Regions from separate parts of the Oceanobacillus sp. NCCP-135 genome, predicted to be linked through region 2. Evidence: riboswitches for the same ligand, from Rfam matches in the RefSeq annotation. Region 2 holds a riboswitch; the other holds the start of a gene.

Region 1 (9,672 bases), on a different contig from region 2:
TTTCCATTTATTGAATACCTTCTATTTGATTATAATCTGAATGAAGAAATTAATCACGAAAATTATTCATACCAATTCCAGATTTCCACGCCACCTAAATGGAACTGATGAAGTAATTCCTCATGCATGAGCCGTTTCATTTCTCGAACAGGTCCTGTCACTGTTGCTCCGTAGACCTGCATGCCGTTTTCTTTAATATAGGCTAACCTCGCTTTATCCAATTTCTTATCCTGATAGTTTCCATGTTCCATTAGCCATTCTATATCTTGGTAAAATTGATTCTCTGCCTTAACAATACTACCTTCTCCGGATAAAGAACCAAATGATGAAGAATGTCGATTTTTTTCATCGTACTCTATAAACGGCCTTAGCATTAATGATGGCACGAAGGTAAATTGACTTGCCCGACCATAGCTCGTGTAATTGCTGACATCACTATCCGTTAGTTCTCCTCCGTAAATAGGCATCTGATAAACCTGTACATCGTAATCAGAAAGGATATTTATTAGTTCTTCGGGATTCATTGATTCAATGGTGGAAAATTGCACTTGAGCAACAAAACCATCGTTCATTTTTTCCAGTTGTGATAATGTTAAGTTACTTAAATGGGCGTTATTCTCAGTGTAAGTTTCTCCCAATAAATCAGGTGCTACTGCATAGGATTGTGTAGCATTTTCATTTAAGTACCTACGATCAAAATTGAGATTTATCTTCACCTCACCAAAAAGCGTTTTCTTAGCTGCTACTTCTCCAACTACAACTTCCCATGCGCCTATATTACGATATAAAGTGAGACTGGTTTCCTGTGTTAAGAATGAATTGATTTCTGCACGGGGGAAGCCATGTTTTTCCACTGCTATCCCCGGATTTCTTGTTTCTACAATGGTTGTAACTAACCGGTCAAATTCTGCTTGCTTTCCAGACATATCATAGAAAACACTAACAGGAATGATATATAATAAATACAAAAAGAAAATGATTAACAGTATTCGTACAACTGTAAATGTAATGGAAAGCCTTGTCTGCCATACTAATTTCCGAGCACTATTTTTATCTACTTTTACTTCTTTTTCATTCCACTCTGATAACACATCATCTTTTTTCATTAGTCCAAATCTCCTTTCCTCAACCGCTCATCACACTCTCGAAACTTTTGCCGCGCACGGTGCAGTGTTGTTTTTACCTGGCTTTCTGTTAGATTCATTGTGGTAGAAAGCTCCTTATAGGTTAATCCCTGTATTTCCCTCAGATATAAAATTGTCTGCATTCGTTCAGGAAGCATACCCATCACTTCTTCCAGCTCCTCCTGCTTTGTTCTTTTTTCCACTTGCTGTTCGGGGTTTCCCAGATCACTGATTGATATATGTTCCATTTTTAGCTTATCAACCATTCGCTGCTCAGCGTTTGACTTTCTAACAGAATCGATATATAAATGACGGGCTACCTTAAATAGCCATGCCCTCGCTTGAAGTATATTTTTAACCTTTAGGGAAACCATTGCCCTATAAAAAGTTTCCTGAAGCAATTCCTCAGCTAGCTCACGATTTCGTGTCATTTGCACCAAATAACGAAATAGAGGAAGCTGATACTGCTCAAAGAGCTCCGTAAATATGTGCTTTTTCAACCAACTTCCTCCCCCCTCTGTATAATAAAACGAAATACATCGGAATTTGTTACACGATTTTTAAAAACACACCAAAAAAAACTGTAGTGCATATCGCTCTACAGTTTTTTTAATCTTGTTTATTTCGCCATTTATTAAATTCCAGGTATTCTTTAAATTGTTCTTTTGTTACGCCCGAATTCATTGCTTCCTGCACAATATCCAGCCATTCATCATCCAGATTATCTGTTTGTACTGCATTATTTTCTTGTATTAATTCATTTACGGAAACACCTAATACTTTGCCGATCTTTTCGATAAACTGAATAGATGGATTGGATTGAAGGTTCCGTTCAATTGAACTCAGGTATGATTTAGCCACACCCGCTTTTTCGGCTAATTCTGATAGAGACATCTTTTTATTTTGGCGCAACTGTTTTATTTTTTCACCGATCAAGTTTCCCTCACCTACTTTCAAAGGGAATTATATCATAAAATAGCTGAGCAGTTCTATATATAGCACAAGTTCTTTTTATCATTTTGTAGTTTCCCCCGCCTCCGTTAAGAATAGACGGATTTCCTCTACAGTTAACCCCATTGTTTTTGCTTCCTTCATTAACTTTACCCACTCATAATCAAGAGAAACACTTTCCACCGTATTATTCATATTCCGTCCCCCATTTTTATACCGACAATCCAGCCGTCTTAGCCAAATCGACCTTAGACCCGTGACTTTGCGTCCCTATTTTTCAATAAGTTTGCCTTTTTCAAATATTACTTTAGATTTAAGACTATTATACTATAGATACAAAGCTATTTGGGTGGCTTGTTTTGTCAGAATAAGACTAGTTTTGCTGTTCTATTCAGAATAAACTACATATATATGTCGATAGTAGAATTTATGTAAATGATCTATTTGAGAATTTAAGAAGACCTATACTCTCGTTTTATTTGCATTTTTGATCTTTTTATTAATAAGAAGGATCAACCCGCCGAAAAAGATAAGCAATGCCCCCATCAGTAAAATTGTAAACATATTGGTTGCAGTATCTGGAAGAAAAAGTCCTACACCCTGAGAACTGCCGCTACTCCCTATCATGCCACTTATCTTCGCAGCATCACGACTGCTTTCTTCACTTTCGGCAGTAAACAGTAAAGAAAATTGAGTCTGTAATCCCTGATATTCATTCCCTAGATGCTCTGGGAATCTAATGGTAAACTCCAGCTCCTCTTCGTCCATCAATGATAAACTTCTTTTTGGAAATTCTTTAAAGTCTTTAAGTTTTCCATTATATAACTCAAAATCTTCTGTCTTGACTTCAAGGATTAGTTCATTGAATAACTTTTTGGAGTCATTCTCGTTTTGTATTGTAACAAAATAATGAAAATCTAGTTTTCCGTTATTTTTAATAACAACTTTTCTCGGAGCCCAATCCCCTGGCTTCATATTATCTACATTAAATAAGACACTCTCCGGCAGTATCTCGATCGAAATCTCCTGTTCATCTGCTGTATCCGCTGCAAACATGATGTCTGAGGCACTAACAGCGATTATAAAGCCAGTTACTATCGCTAATATAAAGCTTTTCAGCTTATTAGTATTCATGGACATCTTCCTCTTGTAAGACTTTTCATTTTTTCAAAAAAATTATTTCGCATCCGCAGTCTTATCTATATTTTGCTTTTCCAGCTGACTTAATGTTCTCCATATGGAAAATGCAGAATATCCGAGCATTAGTATACCTGGAACAATGAGAAATAATATGGCTCCATTCGGTGATTGTGCAAATTCAATGAAGTATCCAACAAACGGTATGGTAAAACCTGTATATACACCTACAACATTTTCGGCCAGAACAGGGTTTCTGTCCTGGGCATTATTATTGTCCCCTTTCGTTGTATACAAAACTCCACTATTTGTTTCCTGAGTTTCCGTAATTCTGTGTGTAACTAATTTATTGTCTTCTTCCATAAATGTTATTACATCACCTTTTTTAAATGTGCCTGTTTTTTCTCCTGCAACAGACTGAATTGCGATAATGGAACCTGTTTGTATCTCGGGTTCCATTGATCCAGAAAGAACCGTTTTTAGCTGATATCCGAATACTTCTGGTTCTCCACCGGATAATTTGGTGGAAAGTACCAGTAAAGCTACACCGACCAGTAAAATCATAAGTACACTTGTTACAAGTCGATTTATCCATTTTAACAAGATACGTTTTTTCATTCGCCTTCACCTTCTCCATTTGAATTGCTGACCTCTGTTTCTTCTGTTGTTTCTTCTTTAGTTTCTGCTTGTTTAGCTGCCTGACTGTCTTCCGTTTTTTGTTCAGCAGGATTTTCTTCTTCAGTTTTCGCTTCTTTTATTTCATTTTCCTTCCTTTCTTCCCCTGCTTTTTTAACGTTTTCCTTTTCAATACTGATTTCGGTACTTTCCGTCTCATTTTTTGCAGCTTTTTCCTTCACCGGCTTTTCCTGTTTTGAATTTTCTTCTTCGGTTGATACACTATCTATTTCTTGCTTCTTCGGTTTTTGCCCAGAACCGCAATCAACTTTGATTTCCTTACTCCAAATTTCCGATGAATCCGACTGTTCATTATACTGATAAGCCTTAAAAATATATCTTCCAGGTAATCCTGTTTTAAAGGTCAGTTCAGTTGATTCACCACTTTTCAATGCTTTAATAATTCCTTCTCCTTCTCCAAGCTTCGTTTTTTCACCATGCTTCTGGGGATTGCCATTTTCAATATAGTACACTTCATATGTACTTTCAGTCTCCATATCTCCATCGCCTACATTTTTAATATTTCTGTTTATAGTCAGTTGTTCACATGAATCGAAATTTTGATTTCCATGATCAATAAATGCCAGTTCCCATAATTCTTTATTAGAATCCTCCGTTTCCCAGGCACCAATGGTTATTCCTCCGTTCGCCTTCAGCTTATCATTAAAGTGGGCTGTAGTATCAGAGGTGAAATAGGCTGCAGATAATAGCAACAGATACCAGATAAGCACTAATTTACTAGTCAAAATAAACCGATTATTTTTTGATTTAAATTTTCTCAGTCTAGAAAATCTCAAAGACTCTCCACCCTTTCTGATAACACAAAATTTATATATATTCAGGAACACAGAATTCATATTATGTGCTTTTGAATAGCTATAAACAGTTGGGAGAAGACTTTTCTTCCCCCATTATCTTGAATACAAAGCTATTTTTAAAAATCAATTGAAAGCTGGCTTTCCATCTCTTTGGATAGCTTCAAATTCCCATTTCAACTTTAGTTCATCATTTTGAAAATGGTTTTGAATTTCCCCATTATCTACAAAGTGAAAACGCACCGTGAATTTCTCTATATTGCTTTTAACGGGGAATTCATCGAGAATCAGCTGCGGATTATCATTTAATTCGGATAGCATTTTCTTAAATACGATATTTTCTTTACCGTTTACATGATATAAATACTCCACCTGAATATGTTCTCCCAGATCATCCCCATTATTTGGTAATCCCTTATCAACCACATCATAGGAAGAATGAAGAATTACTTCTTTTATATCTACAGTTCCGTCATTTGTCAGTTCAAAATGGCCATTTATCGTATCCCCTGGCACAATGTCTTCTATTTGAATAATGGTCTCTTTATTAATTCCTAAATCCAACAAACCCGTTGCGAAAGTGTTGTTGGTAGCTTCCGTGTCATTAAAGTAGGCAAATGTCCCACCGAAAATCAGGTTTATTCCTAAAAAACCAACAAAAGCTGCAGTAAGTAAATTTCGTTTTACACTTTTCATGTAAATAACCTCCCTTGCTTAATGTAAGGAAGATAAGGGAGAAATGTTTCTCCCTTATCTTTCCGATATTATTTTGCTTCTCCTTCTGTCTGTTGTGCATCGAAAGTCCATTCAAGTTCTAAACTGTCTCCTTGGAATTGATTCTGATCTTCTCCGTTATCAACGAATTCAAATTGCACAAAGAATGTATCATTTGTTCCTGGTGCCAAACCTCTCTCTTCCCAGAATACTAACCAGAATTTCTCTTGTACTAATTCAGGGGAAGCATTCTTAAGTTCTGCCAAAGTCGTTGACCAAATAGGCGTAGTCAGTTTATCAGCATTAGTCAAAAAGTTAACCTTAATATGTTCAGCAAAATCTTCTCCATTATTATCACTTTGCGCATCTACCACAGTATAATCTGTTATTAGATCAACCGTTTTAATATGCAAAGACCCGTCATTATTCAGGTTAAAACCTCGTAGCATTGTATCACCAGGTTTGATATTATCTACATTGATAATTTCTGTTGGATCAACACTCAAATCCAATGTACCTGCTGCAAATGAATTATTTGTTGTCTCTGCATCACTAAAGTAAGCAAACGTACCTCCACCGATTAATCCTAGTCCCAATACTGCTGTCGCTACACCCATACCTAATTTTTTCTTAATACTCATTATAAATTCCTCCTCGTAAATTAGATTTGTACATTAGTTAATACCTTATTCCCGAAAACCTTCTCACTGCATTTTCTTTGATGACTGCGAATTTCCCCATGTACTATTTTAAAATTATGTTTAGTACACTAAAGTGAAACTTCATTCAGTGGCGGTTTTCTTTTCATCCCCCACTGAATGTTAGCACCGCACGATATGACCTAAAGGCCCATTGAACCAATCGGGCCTTTACTGGCTGTTGGATCTCTCACTTAGAATTTTAATGTTCCCTTAATTCTTGAAGTGGGAGTCTTACAGTCAGTTACACTGCGATAAAGGTTCAATGCTAACGAACAGTTCCTGATACAGCGAATGTCCTCCCTTCTTTATGTAAAGTGCTTTCAAGTTGTTTGTGTTCTTTTTTAAGATCATTTGTACTTAATAAAGAACAATTGATTATAGTATAAATCATAACTCACAATTTAAAAACCCCCAAAAATACTTAAATATTCTTTATTAAGAACTATTATCTCCTATTTACTTCAATTTTCTTCATTTTTTTCAAAATCACAATTATTTTTTTATAAAAAATTCTCTATTAAGGACTACGGATCTTGTTACATTAACGTTTAATTTCTACTTTAGAGATCATCAAAACGAACGAAACAATCAACTTTAAATTCATGGTTCAATCACATTTTGCGGGGAGGGTTGGTTAAATTGCTTTATTCGGAACCGGTATAATGTGTTTTTAAGAAACAAAACTATTAATTTCCCGTACTTTGTGAAAGATCCAAATTCATTAAAACTTCTATTAAAAGTACCTATACATATAGAACTATGGAAAAATTTCCATTCCTATATAATAATTGCCAGTTCGATCTATTATTAATGCACTTCCTATAAATGAAAAAAACTAAATATTATCTAGACTAAACCTGTATAATTCGATATAATTTAGACATAATCTGATTATTTTTACAAACTTCGAATAAAATGTAAGAGACAGAGGAGAATACGAGTGAATTCAAGAATTGATAATAGAAGAACAAAGAAAAAACGCAAATGGCCTTTTTGGGTTGGTGGAATATTACTTGCTTTACTGTTAATCGGTGTCGGACTTGTATACTATATTTGGGATAAGGTTGGGGATACGGTAGAGACCATGCATAACCCATTGGCACGGGATGATGATCCGGAACGGCAGAAGGAATTGGAAGCTATTTTTAAAGATAAGAATTCACTTAATATTCTACTGCTCGGAGTGGACCAGCGTGAAGGAGATAAAGGTCGATCAGATACAATGATTCTCATGTCATTAAATCCAAATACAGATTCCATGGCAATGCTAAGCATTCCGAGAGATACGTATGTAAATATTCCAGGTCGCGGAATGGATAAGATCAATCACGCATATGCTTTTGGTGATGTAGAATTATCTGTCCAAACAGTTGAAGAGGCTTTCGATTTACCAGTTCATTTCTATGCAAGAGTGAATATGGAAGGATTTAAACAGGGAATTGATGCAATTGGCGGGGTTACTATAACAAATGACCAAATCTTTTCTCAGGGTGCTTCGAGTTTTTCTGAAGGACAAATTCATTTAAATGGTGATCAGGCATTAGATTACATTCGCATGCGGAAAAATGATCCTCGAGGTGATCTAGGTCGAAATGAACGTCAGCGAAATGTTGTACAGGCAGCCATTAAGGAAGGTGCTAGCTTCTCTAGTATTACAAAAGTTGGCGATATTTTGGAAATATTAGGTGGTAATGTTAATACCGATTTGAATATGGATCGGATGCAGACATTATTCAGTGGCTATCGTGGAACCATCGGAAATACGAAAACATTGGAAATAAGCGGTAGTGGACAAACAATTAATGGTGTATGGTATTATGTTGTACCAGACTCTGAATTTAACCGCATCAGAACCGAGATTACCGAACATATGGAAGCAAGATAGAAATAAAAAAGTCACCTGTAGGAATTTAAATGCATGGTGACTTTTTGTTTTTAATAATTTCTATATGGGGAACTACCAGCAAAACACTGAAAACATACGCTAAGAAATTTATCGCTATTTTGATATGTGTATATGAGACATTTACAACCTTATAAGATTTAAAACATATTTATTTTCCTGACGCTATCTAAATAAGCAAAAGATTAGTTTGTTAATCAATAAAGGGGTTAGCGTAAAAAACGTGCTTTTTCAATGTCGAATTTTACTTAACGTATTAACGTGAAGAACAAGAAACTAGATGAGTCCGTGCTTTTGCACAAGCTTGGTAAGACGGTCCTGTAACTCTTTGATATCGGGACGATCATTGGCAATGGTAAAACGGCTAAGGGCTCGTTTCTCATCGTCCCGTGTTACGTGAAGGTGTCGCCAATGGTTAAATAATGAGAAAAGCGCACAATCATTAGAATAATTAGAGGTAGCTGCTTTATTAATTTTAGTATTGGGAATTGTATCATCAGCGATTAGTGATCAGGAAAGTGGATAACTAAGATAATCACAAGTATCATCGATAATATAAAAGGTATGGTAGACTAATAGAAAAACATTGATTGCTGGCACAGGAGGTTTATTTTAGTGAGGAAAATCGTAGTCTTAAGTGTATTGTTCTTTATCTTTTTATCGGGGTGTTCACAAGAACCAAATAATCAAGAAGAAACTAAAGAATCACTGGAAGCAGGAACTATGATCACACCTGACGATAATGAAGAACAAAAGGAACAAGATGAGTCAGAAGCTTCTGATGAAGAAGAAAATAAGACAAGTTCTTCTCAAGAGTATGAAACAGATCCATTACCAACAACAGTAGAGGAATTAGCAGCATTACAACAAGGGAAGTATTCCCAAAAAGTCTTTAATAATAAAGATGGGACAGAACGAGAAGGTGCTGAATTACTGGATTACCTGGGGGAAGATATGCCCGAAATAAGTAGTAATCCCAGTGAAGCAGAGATTGAGTATTTTTATAGAGAAACATTAAAGCTCGTCCAAGATGATTATATTGGCGAGGAAGAAATTTTAAAAGATTTAAAATTCCAATTATTAGGAAGTCCCGAAGTAGAGGACCCCAGGTATCAATTTAAAGAACAACTAAACATTGCAGTTTTATTGGATGCTTCTGGCAGTATGGCGCAGCTAATAAACGGAAAAACAAAAATGGATGTAGCAAAAGAAACCATTACAGCTTTTTTGGAAGAATTACCTGAAGAAACCAATGTAGCACTTCGTGTGTATGGTCACAAAGGAACAGGAGCAGATAGTGATAAGAAACTATCCTGTAGTAGCTCTGAGATTATTTATGGGTATAGTCCCTATAAAGAAGCAGCATTTTCAGAGGCGTTGAATTCCGTTCAACCAGCTGGCTGGACACCAAATGGTTTAGCTTTATCCAAAGCGCAGGAAGATTTAGCTGAATATAATGGAGATGAAAACACCAATATTGTGTACTTAATAAGCGATGGGATTGAGACTTGTGAAACAGAGCCAGTGAAGGTAGCCGAGCAATTCCATGATTCGAATATACAGCCTATCATCAATGTAATCGGTTTTGATGTAGATAGTGAAGGTCAAAATCATTTGAAAGAAATTGCGAACGCTGCTGAAGGTCTGTATCA
Region 2 (9,672 bases):
GATTGCTGCTGACTGGATTAAGGCGAAGATTGTAGTGCCTGTGCATTATAATACGTTTCCGGTTGTTGAGCAGGATGCACAAGGCTGGGCAAAGAAAGTTAAGACTGGTGAAGGTAAAGCGATGAGGATTGGGGAAGAACTGGAATTGTAAAACAAAAGGAGCAGCAGGAATGCTGCTCCTTTTGATGACTTCAAGGTTTATACTGTTGTCCCTGTACAATAATCCTCGCACCTTTGTGTAGGTCGACCTCAGTAAAAATTGCACTACCTTTAATATCAATCAAACTATCTTTTTTTAATTTTACTCTTTGATTAAATGTAGCTGCTCCCTTTATCTGTAATTTGGTGTTTTTAGCAATTTCAATTCCCTTTCCAAAATAAGCAGATCCTACTATTTCCAATATTATCCCGTCATGTTGCAGGGAAAAGGGATAATTTGTAGACAGGGCTCCTCTTACAATATATTTGTCATTAGGGCAGACATCTTTCATTAATTTCGCCTTTTTATTTAATAAAACAGCACCATTCGTTACGCAAGCAAGTTCGGAGTAATTACCTTCGTCTTCTCCATCATCTCCACTGCAATCATTTTCTTCGCATTCTGTTTCTTTTTCTAGAGTAACTTCATATACTTCTCTTCCTGTCCAGGTGGTTTTTAGATGAAAATTTTGATCTTCCTTGCTATTCGCAAACCTAATATCCAGTTTCATCGGTTTTTCATTGTCCACGCCAATAACACAGTTTCCAGTAGACAGCTGTTTTTCATCACCATTTACGATCTGATAGTCTGTTATTTTTATGTCCTTATCTGGTGAAAAACAAATTTCGTTCTTCCCTTCATAAAACCGGCTTCTTAGCTCGCTAGTCAGTACATTGATTTCTTGCTTAAGGTTAATGGATGCACTTGTATTTTGCTCACTTCCTATAAGCTGCATAATGATACCGGAAGATAGAGCAATTACAAGGCTAAATAATCCAAGAGCTGCCAGTAGCTCTACTAATGTTAGGCCTTTTTCATTATGAAACAGTCTAATTTTCATAGATACACATCCTGTAAAATGGTATAATAGGAAAAAAGTCACAGCAAAAGGTGTGAATTCCATTGTATAATAAATTTAGAAAAATGAATAGTAATGGGTTTACTCTGATTGAAATTATAGCATCCATTACTCTATTAGGAATGGTAATTGCAGTATTTCTACCAATTTTTCCGCAAATAATGAGTTGGACACAGAATATGGATGATGAGTTAGTGGCTAGTAATTTACTTAGTCAAGTGGCTAGTGATGTAAAAGAAGATGAAGATGCTATTCGTCTCTTTGGTGAACATATAGACAATTGTAAGGAGGACTTAGCAGGGGATATTTTTTTTGAGGATTATTCTTTAAATGGAGAAATATATGAAGCGAAATTGAATGTATGTAAAGAAATGGACATAAATTTATATCGAACGAACATAAAGATCTTTTCAGGAAATGATCGTTTGGTCAGTGAATCGTATACATACATAAAAGGTAAATCGGATGAGTAATTTTAAAAATGAAAAAGGTGCTGCACTTGTGCTTACGATAATGCTAATTACATTATTTTTTGTATTTATATTGGGACTGTTTACTCAATTGACAAATACAACTAAGCAAGTAACTACTATGGAGAAACAAATAGATGCCCAGCTTATTGCAGAAATGGGAATAGATTATGTCGAACGTGTTTTAGATGACTTTAATAATAATGATGATCCACCGCTCCCGCTTGACCAATATCTGGAAGAAAGGATTCCAAACGAAGAATATTGCTTAGATTCTAATAAATGTTTTGAAATAGTAATCGATGAATTTGATTTAGAAGATCAACCAGAATCTATTTCTTATCAAAGTATTGGTGTTTCTTCAAATAGAGAAATCGTATTAGAAAATAAAATTAATATTAAATGGGAGTAATCGAAGTAATTATCTAATTCAATGAAAGCGAGGAATCCCAATGATCACACGTAAACGCCTGGGCGACCTATTGCAGGATGCCGGACTTGTGACGAACGATCAAGTACATGAAGCATTGGAAAATAAAAAGAGCGACCAGAAGCTTGGAGATGCTTTGCTTGAGCTTGGTTTTATTACAGAACGGCAGCTTATCGAGGTGTTGGAGTTTCAATTAGGTATCCCGCATGTTTCATTATATCGCTATCCGATTGATGAGCATGTACTTGGCTATGTACCTGAGGAAATGGCGCAACGAAATTATATTATGCCGTTAAGGATTCAGGATAATTCACTAATGGTTGCAATGAAGGATCCCATGGATTATTACATCATTGATGATTTAGAAATGTCTTCAGGTTTTAGTATCTCACCGGTTATTGCAGCGAAGGATGATATCCTGTATGCGATCAACAAATATTATTTTAAAAATGAAATGGAAATGACCGTAGAAAATCCAGATGGCGTTGAGGAAGCTCCAGTTATTCAACTGCTGGATCAGCTGCTGAATACCGGTATCCAACTAAAGGCAAGTGATATTCATATTGACCCTCAGGAAATGAATGTCCACGTCCGGTACCGAATTGATGGAAGGTTAAAGACGGAAAAGATCATCCCAAGACAGATGCAGAATTCGTTGGTTGCCCGTATAAAAATATTGGCCGATTTGAATATTACCCAGACAAGGCTGCCGCAGGACGGTAGAATTAAAACAACGGTTGGCGTAACACCGGTTGATCTCAGAATATCCTGTCTTCCAACGGTTCATGGTGAAAAAATCGTTATACGAATTCTCGATTTAAATAATGCCCTTATGCATCTAAGTGAATTAAATTTCTCAGAGGAAAACCGTAAAAAATACAATCAGCTGATTTCCCAGCCATCCGGTCTCGTTTTATTAACAGGACCAACTGGATCAGGGAAAACGTCTACACTTTATGCATCAATAAATCAATTAAATACAGAAAATGTAAATATTGTTACCGTTGAAGATCCGGTTGAATTCCAGCTGGAAGGGATTAATCAAGTACAGGTGAATAGTATTATTGGGCTTACATTTGCCAATGGGTTACGGTCAATCTTAAGACAGGATCCGAATATTATCATGGTCGGTGAGATCCGTGACCAGGAAACAGCAGAAATTGCTATTCGTGCGTCACTGACAGGACATTTGGTGTTTAGTACTTTGCATACAAATAGTGCAATTGATACGATCCCAAGATTAATTGATATGGGCATTGAACCGTATTTAGTTGTGTCATCATTAGCTGGAATTGTGGCACAGCGATTAGTTCGCAGGTTATGCCGTGATTGTTTAACAAAAAGAGAGCCTACGAAAATGGAAAAAGAAATATTTCTAAGTAATGGGGTAGAAGTGAATCATGTATATTATGGACAAGGCTGCAGCGTATGTCACCAACAAGGATACCGTGGAAGAATAGCAGTACAGGAAGTTATGGTGCTCGATGATGCGATAAAAAGCATGCTGCTAAATAATAAATCGATTGCAGAAATTCGTTCCTATGCGGGAGATCAGGGTATGGCTTTTCTGATTCAAGATGGGCTGGAAAAGGTAAAATCTGGATTGACTTCCATGGAGGAAATCATGCAGGTCTCAATACAATTATAGGGAGAATCTTTATGAGTGAGATATTTGATAGATGGTTAACAGAAGCTTATTATAAAAAGGCATCTGACGTACATTTAACAATTGGCAAGGCTCCAATTTTTCGGGTAAATGGTAACTTAATTGAACAAGTTGCAGCTAAACTTGAACCATCTGATACGGAACAGATTGTAAAAGAAATTATTTCGAATGAACATATGAAACAGCTGGCAGAAAATCGCGAACTTGATTTTTCTTATGGGATTAATGGCGTTTCGAGATTTCGGATTAATACATTTTATCAGCGTGGTGAGTTGTCATTGGCGATTCGGATTGTACCAACAAAAATCCCAACCATTGAAGAACTGTATTTACCAGCTATTACCAAAGAAATTGTTCATCAGCCACAGGGTCTCGTCTTAGTTACAGGACCAACAGGCAGTGGCAAGAGTACAACTCTTGCGTCCATGATCGATTACATGAATCAGACCATGCAGAAGCATATAATTACATTGGAAGACCCAATCGAATACATACATACACATCAGCAATCTATTATCGATCAACGAGAAATTGGTTTTGACACGAATAGTTTTGTAAATGGACTTAGAGCTAGTCTCAGGCAGGATCCTGATGTTATTTTAGTTGGGGAAATGCGTGATTTGGAAACAATTTCAACAGCGATTACCGCTGCAGAAACAGGTCATTTGGTTTTAGCAACATTACATACAACAGATGCAGTATCAACAATTGAGCGGATCATTGACGTATTTCCGGCAGAACAGCAAACACAAATACGCATCCAGCTATCAACGATTCTGAAGGCCGTAGTTTCCCAGCGATTGCTGATTACAAAAGATAAGCAGGATCGTCGTGTTGCAACCGAGGTCCTTATCAATACAGCTGCAGTGAAAAATTTAATTCGCAACGAAAAACTGCATCAGGTGCAAAATGTATTACAAACTTCGAAGGATCAGGGGATGCACACACTTGAAATGGACCTAAAGCGATTGCTCCAGGAAGATCAAATAACTTATGAGACGGCCGCTCCTTTTATGCAGGAAAGGGGTGTTTAACAGGTGAACTATCAATATAGTGGAAAAAGACTATCTGGCCAGAAAATAAACGGAAAAATTGAGGCAGATTCGAAAAAAGCTGCATTGATACAACTGGAAAAAAGCGGTCTGATTATTTTTGACATCGATGAGACAAAACCATGGAATAAAGATATTATTTTAAATAAGAAGGTTAAAAATAAAGATTTTGTTATTTTCCTAAGACAATATTCCACATTAATTCATGCAGGAATTTCTATTTCTGATTCAACAAAAACAATGATGAAGCAAACGGAAAATTATGCATTACGAACTGCGCTTGTTGATATTGACAAGCGGCTTGAGCAAGGAGAGGCTCTTTCGAAAGCTGCAGAACGAAATCCATTGGTTTTTCCGACATTGCTTGTTAATATGATTCAGGCGGGGGAAGTAAGTGGTAAGCTGGATGAAATTCTCAACCAAATGGCTGATTACTATGAGAAAGAATATCGAAATAAACAAAAAGTAGTTTCAGCACTTCTTTATCCAAGTGTTGTTGGGATAATTACATTGTTTTTAAGTATATTTTTATTAGTATTTATTGTGCCACAATTTGTTAGCCTGTTTAACTCATTTGGTGAGGAGATCCCGCCATATACCCAATTTATTCTGACCATTAGCGATTGGGTGGGAGCATTTTGGTGGGTGCTTCTTGTAGTCGTTGTACTTGGTCTAGTAATTTTTAAATATTTCATGCAGAATGATACATTTGTATATCAGGTAGATCGATTGAAGATGAAATTTCCATTTCTCGGAGTTCTTGTTCATAAGGGTGTATTGGTTCGTATGACACAAACGTTAAGTATATTGGTGAACAGTTCTGTGCCTATCTTACAATCTGTCGAAATCACTGAGAAGGTTGTTGGAAACCGTGTTATCCTAAATGTGCTGAGGCAGTCTAGAAAGTCACTCGAAACCGGGGAATCGATGACAAAGCCAATGAAAGGGCATTGGGCATTTCCTGCACTCGTTATTCAAATGATGCAAATCGGCGAAAAAACTGGGACTTTAGACCATATGCTATTAAAAGCTGCTGAATTTTATGAAGAAGAAGTAGAACAATTATCCAATAGAATTAAGACATTGATTGAACCACTTATGATTATTATTTTAACGGTAATTGTTGGTAGTATCATTGCTGCGGTTGTTATTCCAATGTTTTCTATGTTTGAGAATTTATAGTAAATTAGTAGATATTTGTAACTATATGTATTATAATAGAATTAGGATAAAAGTAGGATATGATGAAAGAGTACCTTTACCATGGGCACTTGGGTATTCTGGAGTATGTAGTGCAACCGGCCTTCTGAGTTTAATTTAAAAACTTACATAATGAGAGGCGGAGATTTTATGCTGGAACGCTTGAAAAAAGTGTTGAAAAAAGAAAAAGGATTTACTTTAGTTGAGTTATTGGCAGTTATTGTTATTTTGGGGATTATTTTGGCGATAGCGGTACCGAGTATTGGGAATGTGATTAGTAAATCTGAAGATGATGCTCTTGAAGCAAATATGGATTTATTTGAAAATGCAGCAAGACTTGCATATGTCTCTGGAGAACAAAAGGATTCATACACATTAAAGGACTTAGTAGATGATGGATTTTTAGATGCTATTCCTGAAGGTTTCGAGGACTCTAATAAAGTAATTGTAAAAAACAATGGTGGTTCGTTTGTTTATGAAACAAGAGAGTGAAAGTGATAGTTAGTAATAAAATAATTTAATTTGTAAAATTTAGCGCCTATGCTTCTATCAGTTGCAGGGCGTTTTCTTCAATTACTATTTTATATATAATAAGGAGCAACTACATGAACATCTCTCTAATTCTATTATTCTTCCTCTTCGGCCTAATTTTCGGCTCATTCTTTAACGTTGTAGGATTACGCCTGCCAAATAACATACCCTTTGCAAATGACCGCTCCATCTGTCCAAACTGCACACATCAATTAACCTGGTATGAAAATATACCACTACTATCTTTTGTCATCCAAGGAGCGAAATGTCGTCATTGCAATGAAAAAATTTCATATATTTATCCGACAATTGAATTATCCACAGGAATTTTATTTGCATTAAGCTACATCAAAAAAGGATTAAATATAGAATTAATTACAGCATTACTACTTGTTTCCATGCTCATGATCATTCTGGTGTCTGATGGTAAATACATGCTAATCCCAAACAAAGTACTCCTATTTTTCTTGCCTCTTTTCATTATCGCTCGTATCATCCATCCACTTGATCCATGGTGGTCATCTATTCTGGGTGCGATCATCGGATTTGTACTTCTAGCAATAATTATCTTAGTAAGTCGTGGTGGCATGGGTGCAGGGGATATGAAGCTGTTCGGGGTGTTGGGTATTGTTTTAGGGGTTGATAAAGTCTTATTGGCTTTTTTTCTGTCCTGTATAATTGGTGCCGTTATTGGTATGCTGCTGCTTTTATTCAAATTAATTGATCGAAAGCAGCCAGTACCATTTGGACCTTACATTGTCATTGCAACATTGATTACCTATTTTTACGGAGATTCTTTACTTAAATGGTATTTTAATTATTTCATATAAGCGGGTGACAACATGGGATTTATGAATAATGGAAGATTACATATTGTTATTACGAATCGGGTATTACGTTACGCTTTTACTAAAAATAATTCTGTCGAAACCCCAGAGGCATACGGGGAAGTGGAATTGCCAAAAGATACAATGAAAGATGGAACAATTATAAACAGACCAATTCTTTTGGAAATCGTTAACCGACTTGTCCATGAAAATAAATGGAAACGGAGAAAGGTTTATTTTTCTGTTCCTGATGATACGGTTGTTATTCGGAAGTTACAAATACCTAAAGCCTTATCGAAGGAAGAAGCAGATAGCTATATTAGAACGCAGATTGGCAATAGCTTTTATTTGCCATTTGCAAATCCGGCAATAGCGTTTGAATTCCTGGATGTAGATGAATCAAAGAGGAATATTTTATTTTTTGCTTATCCAAAAGAAAAATTAACCGCATTTGAAAAGGTTTTAGCAGAAACAGATCTAAAGCCAATGGTGGCAGATCTAACGTCCCTATCTGTCTATCGTTATTATTATTCAAAACAACAAGACCAAAAAGAAGCTCTCTTACTTATCCATTGGAATCAGGATGCAGTTGTATTGACAGCATTTCAAAACCATAAAGCTATCTTTACGAGGTATATGAAAGTAGAAGCCGAACAGGAAGATATGAGTGAAGAATCAGCTATTCAGATAATCAATGAGTATATTATTGAGATTAATCGAATTATTGATTTTTATCAGTATTCCATTACAAAAGGTGAAGATCGGATCAATAAATTACTGTTATCAGGTGACTTTTCATATTTATCAGCTGCGAGAGTCAATCTGTCTGAAGCGATAAATTTGCCAATCTATGATTTTGCGCAAGAAGTGCTACCGATTAAATATATGGATGTTCTTGGATTGGCAATGAAAAGGGATTTATAAAGGGGTTTAGTGATGAATACAGAAATTAACTTGTTAGAAAAGAAAGCAAATAAATATACTGCTCCCATATTTTTGGGGATTGTGTTCGTTGTATTGCTCGCTTTAGTCATTGGTGTGCTACTCGTTCAAAAGAATAATGCAGCTAATGTAATGGAATCTGAACAAATAAAAATCAGCAAGTTTGCCAATTTACTGGAAGAATATCAAAAAGAAAATGCCAGCATGCAGCATCTTCAGCAGTTACTAGCAGATATTACGAAATTACAAGTTGAAAAACTTCCTGCTGTTACTTTATATGAGGAAATGCTTGGTTTATTATCTACTCCAGATCAACTAATAGGTTATGATTATGTAGGGGAAAACCAATTCATCATTGATGCAGACTTCTCAACACTTGAAGCTGTGGCTGATTATATTGCGTTATTATTAGAAAGAAATTATGTAATAGATGTACAATTAACTGCGGTAAGCAGTATCGAATCAGCTTATCAAGCAACGTTAACTTGCTTTTTAAATACTGAAACCATTGTAGAGGAGCTTGGTGAACATGATCAAACAATGGAATAAAAAATATGGAATCATATTGGGAGGAATCCTCTGCGTGGTCATAATCATTTACGGGATATCCTATTTATCTGTTATTAAACCAATGAAATCAGAAGCTGCTATCTTACAAAGGGAAGCAGAAATGTTTGAAAAACAGTACGAAAAGATGATAAACCAGTCGACTGGGGATGTGCAAGACTCAGCTTTGTTGGCAGCAGGATTAATGGTACCTAATCAAAAATCGCCTGACAATCTGTTAGTAAACTTGCAGAAACTAGCAAGTAATACAAATGTGACCATTGATTATATGGAATCAGGATTACAGGGAGAGAACGGGCAGGAAGCAGAGGATAGCTCTACCAATTTACATGAAAATATGTATTCACTTGATGCTTCTGCAGCGAGTATATATGATATAAATGCATTCCTTAGAGATGTTCTCGATGGCGAGCGATTAATGATGATCGATGCAATAAATATACAACAGAATGAAGAGCAAGTTTTTTTAACCATTACATTTAGAACCTTTCACACTACTGGGTAGCTTTTTTTAATAGGCTATCTTTTTCCTCTACTATCCTTCTGTTCTGATTTAACACAGTGAATCATACAGTATTAGGAAGGAGGGGACATGATGCGTCATTATGCTATTTTGCGTTTATTGCTTGCTGGGTTCTTCTTGTATTTTGCTTGGCCGATGATACCGCAAGCAACTTCCACATTGGAATTGATTTTTTGGGGAATATGGTTAATCTTTTTTTTATTGGTGGTCGGTGCTAATTTTGCAACACTATTACGTATGACCAAACCGCCTGTGATGGAACAGGAAGAATTAAGCAGACGTCGCACCCATAATCATTGAGTTTCAGTCAATTCAACTGTATAATTAATAATAATTAGTGAACTAGTACAGTTGAAAGTTGGTGGCCAACTAATGATTACTAAACACGAACAAATTATCCGGCATA

What was found. Region 2 has a riboswitch for cyclic di-GMP ahead of AC6HVZ_RS03125 (competence type IV pilus major pilin ComGC). Riboswitches for the same ligand answer to the same signal wherever they lie in the genome.
Region 1: it holds a riboswitch for cyclic di-GMP, as region 2 does, so the genes downstream of both, AC6HVZ_RS06195 (anti-repressor SinI family protein) here and AC6HVZ_RS03125 (competence type IV pilus major pilin ComGC) in region 2, are expected to answer to the same signal.

Annotation. Positions count from the first base shown of each region.
Region 1 is NZ_BAAKSZ010000006.1:68,366-78,037, forward strand. It holds gene AC6HVZ_RS06180 (anti sigma factor C-terminal domain-containing protein) at 63-1,106, opposite strand; gene AC6HVZ_RS06185 (RNA polymerase sigma factor) at 1,106-1,624, opposite strand; gene AC6HVZ_RS06190 (helix-turn-helix domain-containing protein) at 1,734-2,060, opposite strand; gene AC6HVZ_RS06195 (anti-repressor SinI family protein) at 2,139-2,270, opposite strand; cyclic di-GMP riboswitch class I at 2,291-2,376, opposite strand; gene AC6HVZ_RS06200 (TasA family protein) at 2,538-3,209, opposite strand; gene sipW (signal peptidase I SipW) at 3,252-3,830, opposite strand; gene tapA (amyloid fiber anchoring/assembly protein TapA) at 3,827-4,684, opposite strand; gene AC6HVZ_RS06215 (TasA family protein) at 4,829-5,398, opposite strand; gene AC6HVZ_RS06220 (TasA family protein) at 5,467-6,057, opposite strand; gene AC6HVZ_RS06225 (LCP family glycopolymer transferase) at 7,058-8,002, shown strand; gene AC6HVZ_RS06230 (VWA domain-containing protein) at 8,636-9,672, shown strand, end outside.
Region 2 is NZ_BAAKSZ010000003.1:55,485-65,156, forward strand. It holds gene AC6HVZ_RS03090 (metal-dependent hydrolase) at 1-151, shown strand, start outside; gene AC6HVZ_RS03095 (PulJ/GspJ family protein) at 192-1,040, opposite strand; gene AC6HVZ_RS03100 (type II secretion system protein) at 1,103-1,531, shown strand; gene AC6HVZ_RS03105 (hypothetical protein) at 1,524-1,940, shown strand; gene AC6HVZ_RS03110 (GspE/PulE family protein) at 1,981-3,606, shown strand; gene AC6HVZ_RS03115 (type IV pilus twitching motility protein PilT) at 3,618-4,658, shown strand; gene AC6HVZ_RS03120 (type II secretion system F family protein) at 4,662-5,858, shown strand; cyclic di-GMP riboswitch class II at 5,905-5,989, shown strand; gene AC6HVZ_RS03125 (competence type IV pilus major pilin ComGC) at 6,027-6,368, shown strand; gene AC6HVZ_RS03130 (prepilin peptidase) at 6,482-7,237, shown strand; gene pilM (type IV pilus biogenesis protein PilM) at 7,250-8,158, shown strand; gene AC6HVZ_RS03140 (hypothetical protein) at 8,171-8,725, shown strand; gene AC6HVZ_RS03145 (hypothetical protein) at 8,760-9,248, shown strand; gene AC6HVZ_RS03150 (hypothetical protein) at 9,339-9,566, shown strand; gene AC6HVZ_RS03155 (DRTGG domain-containing protein) at 9,639-9,672, shown strand, end outside.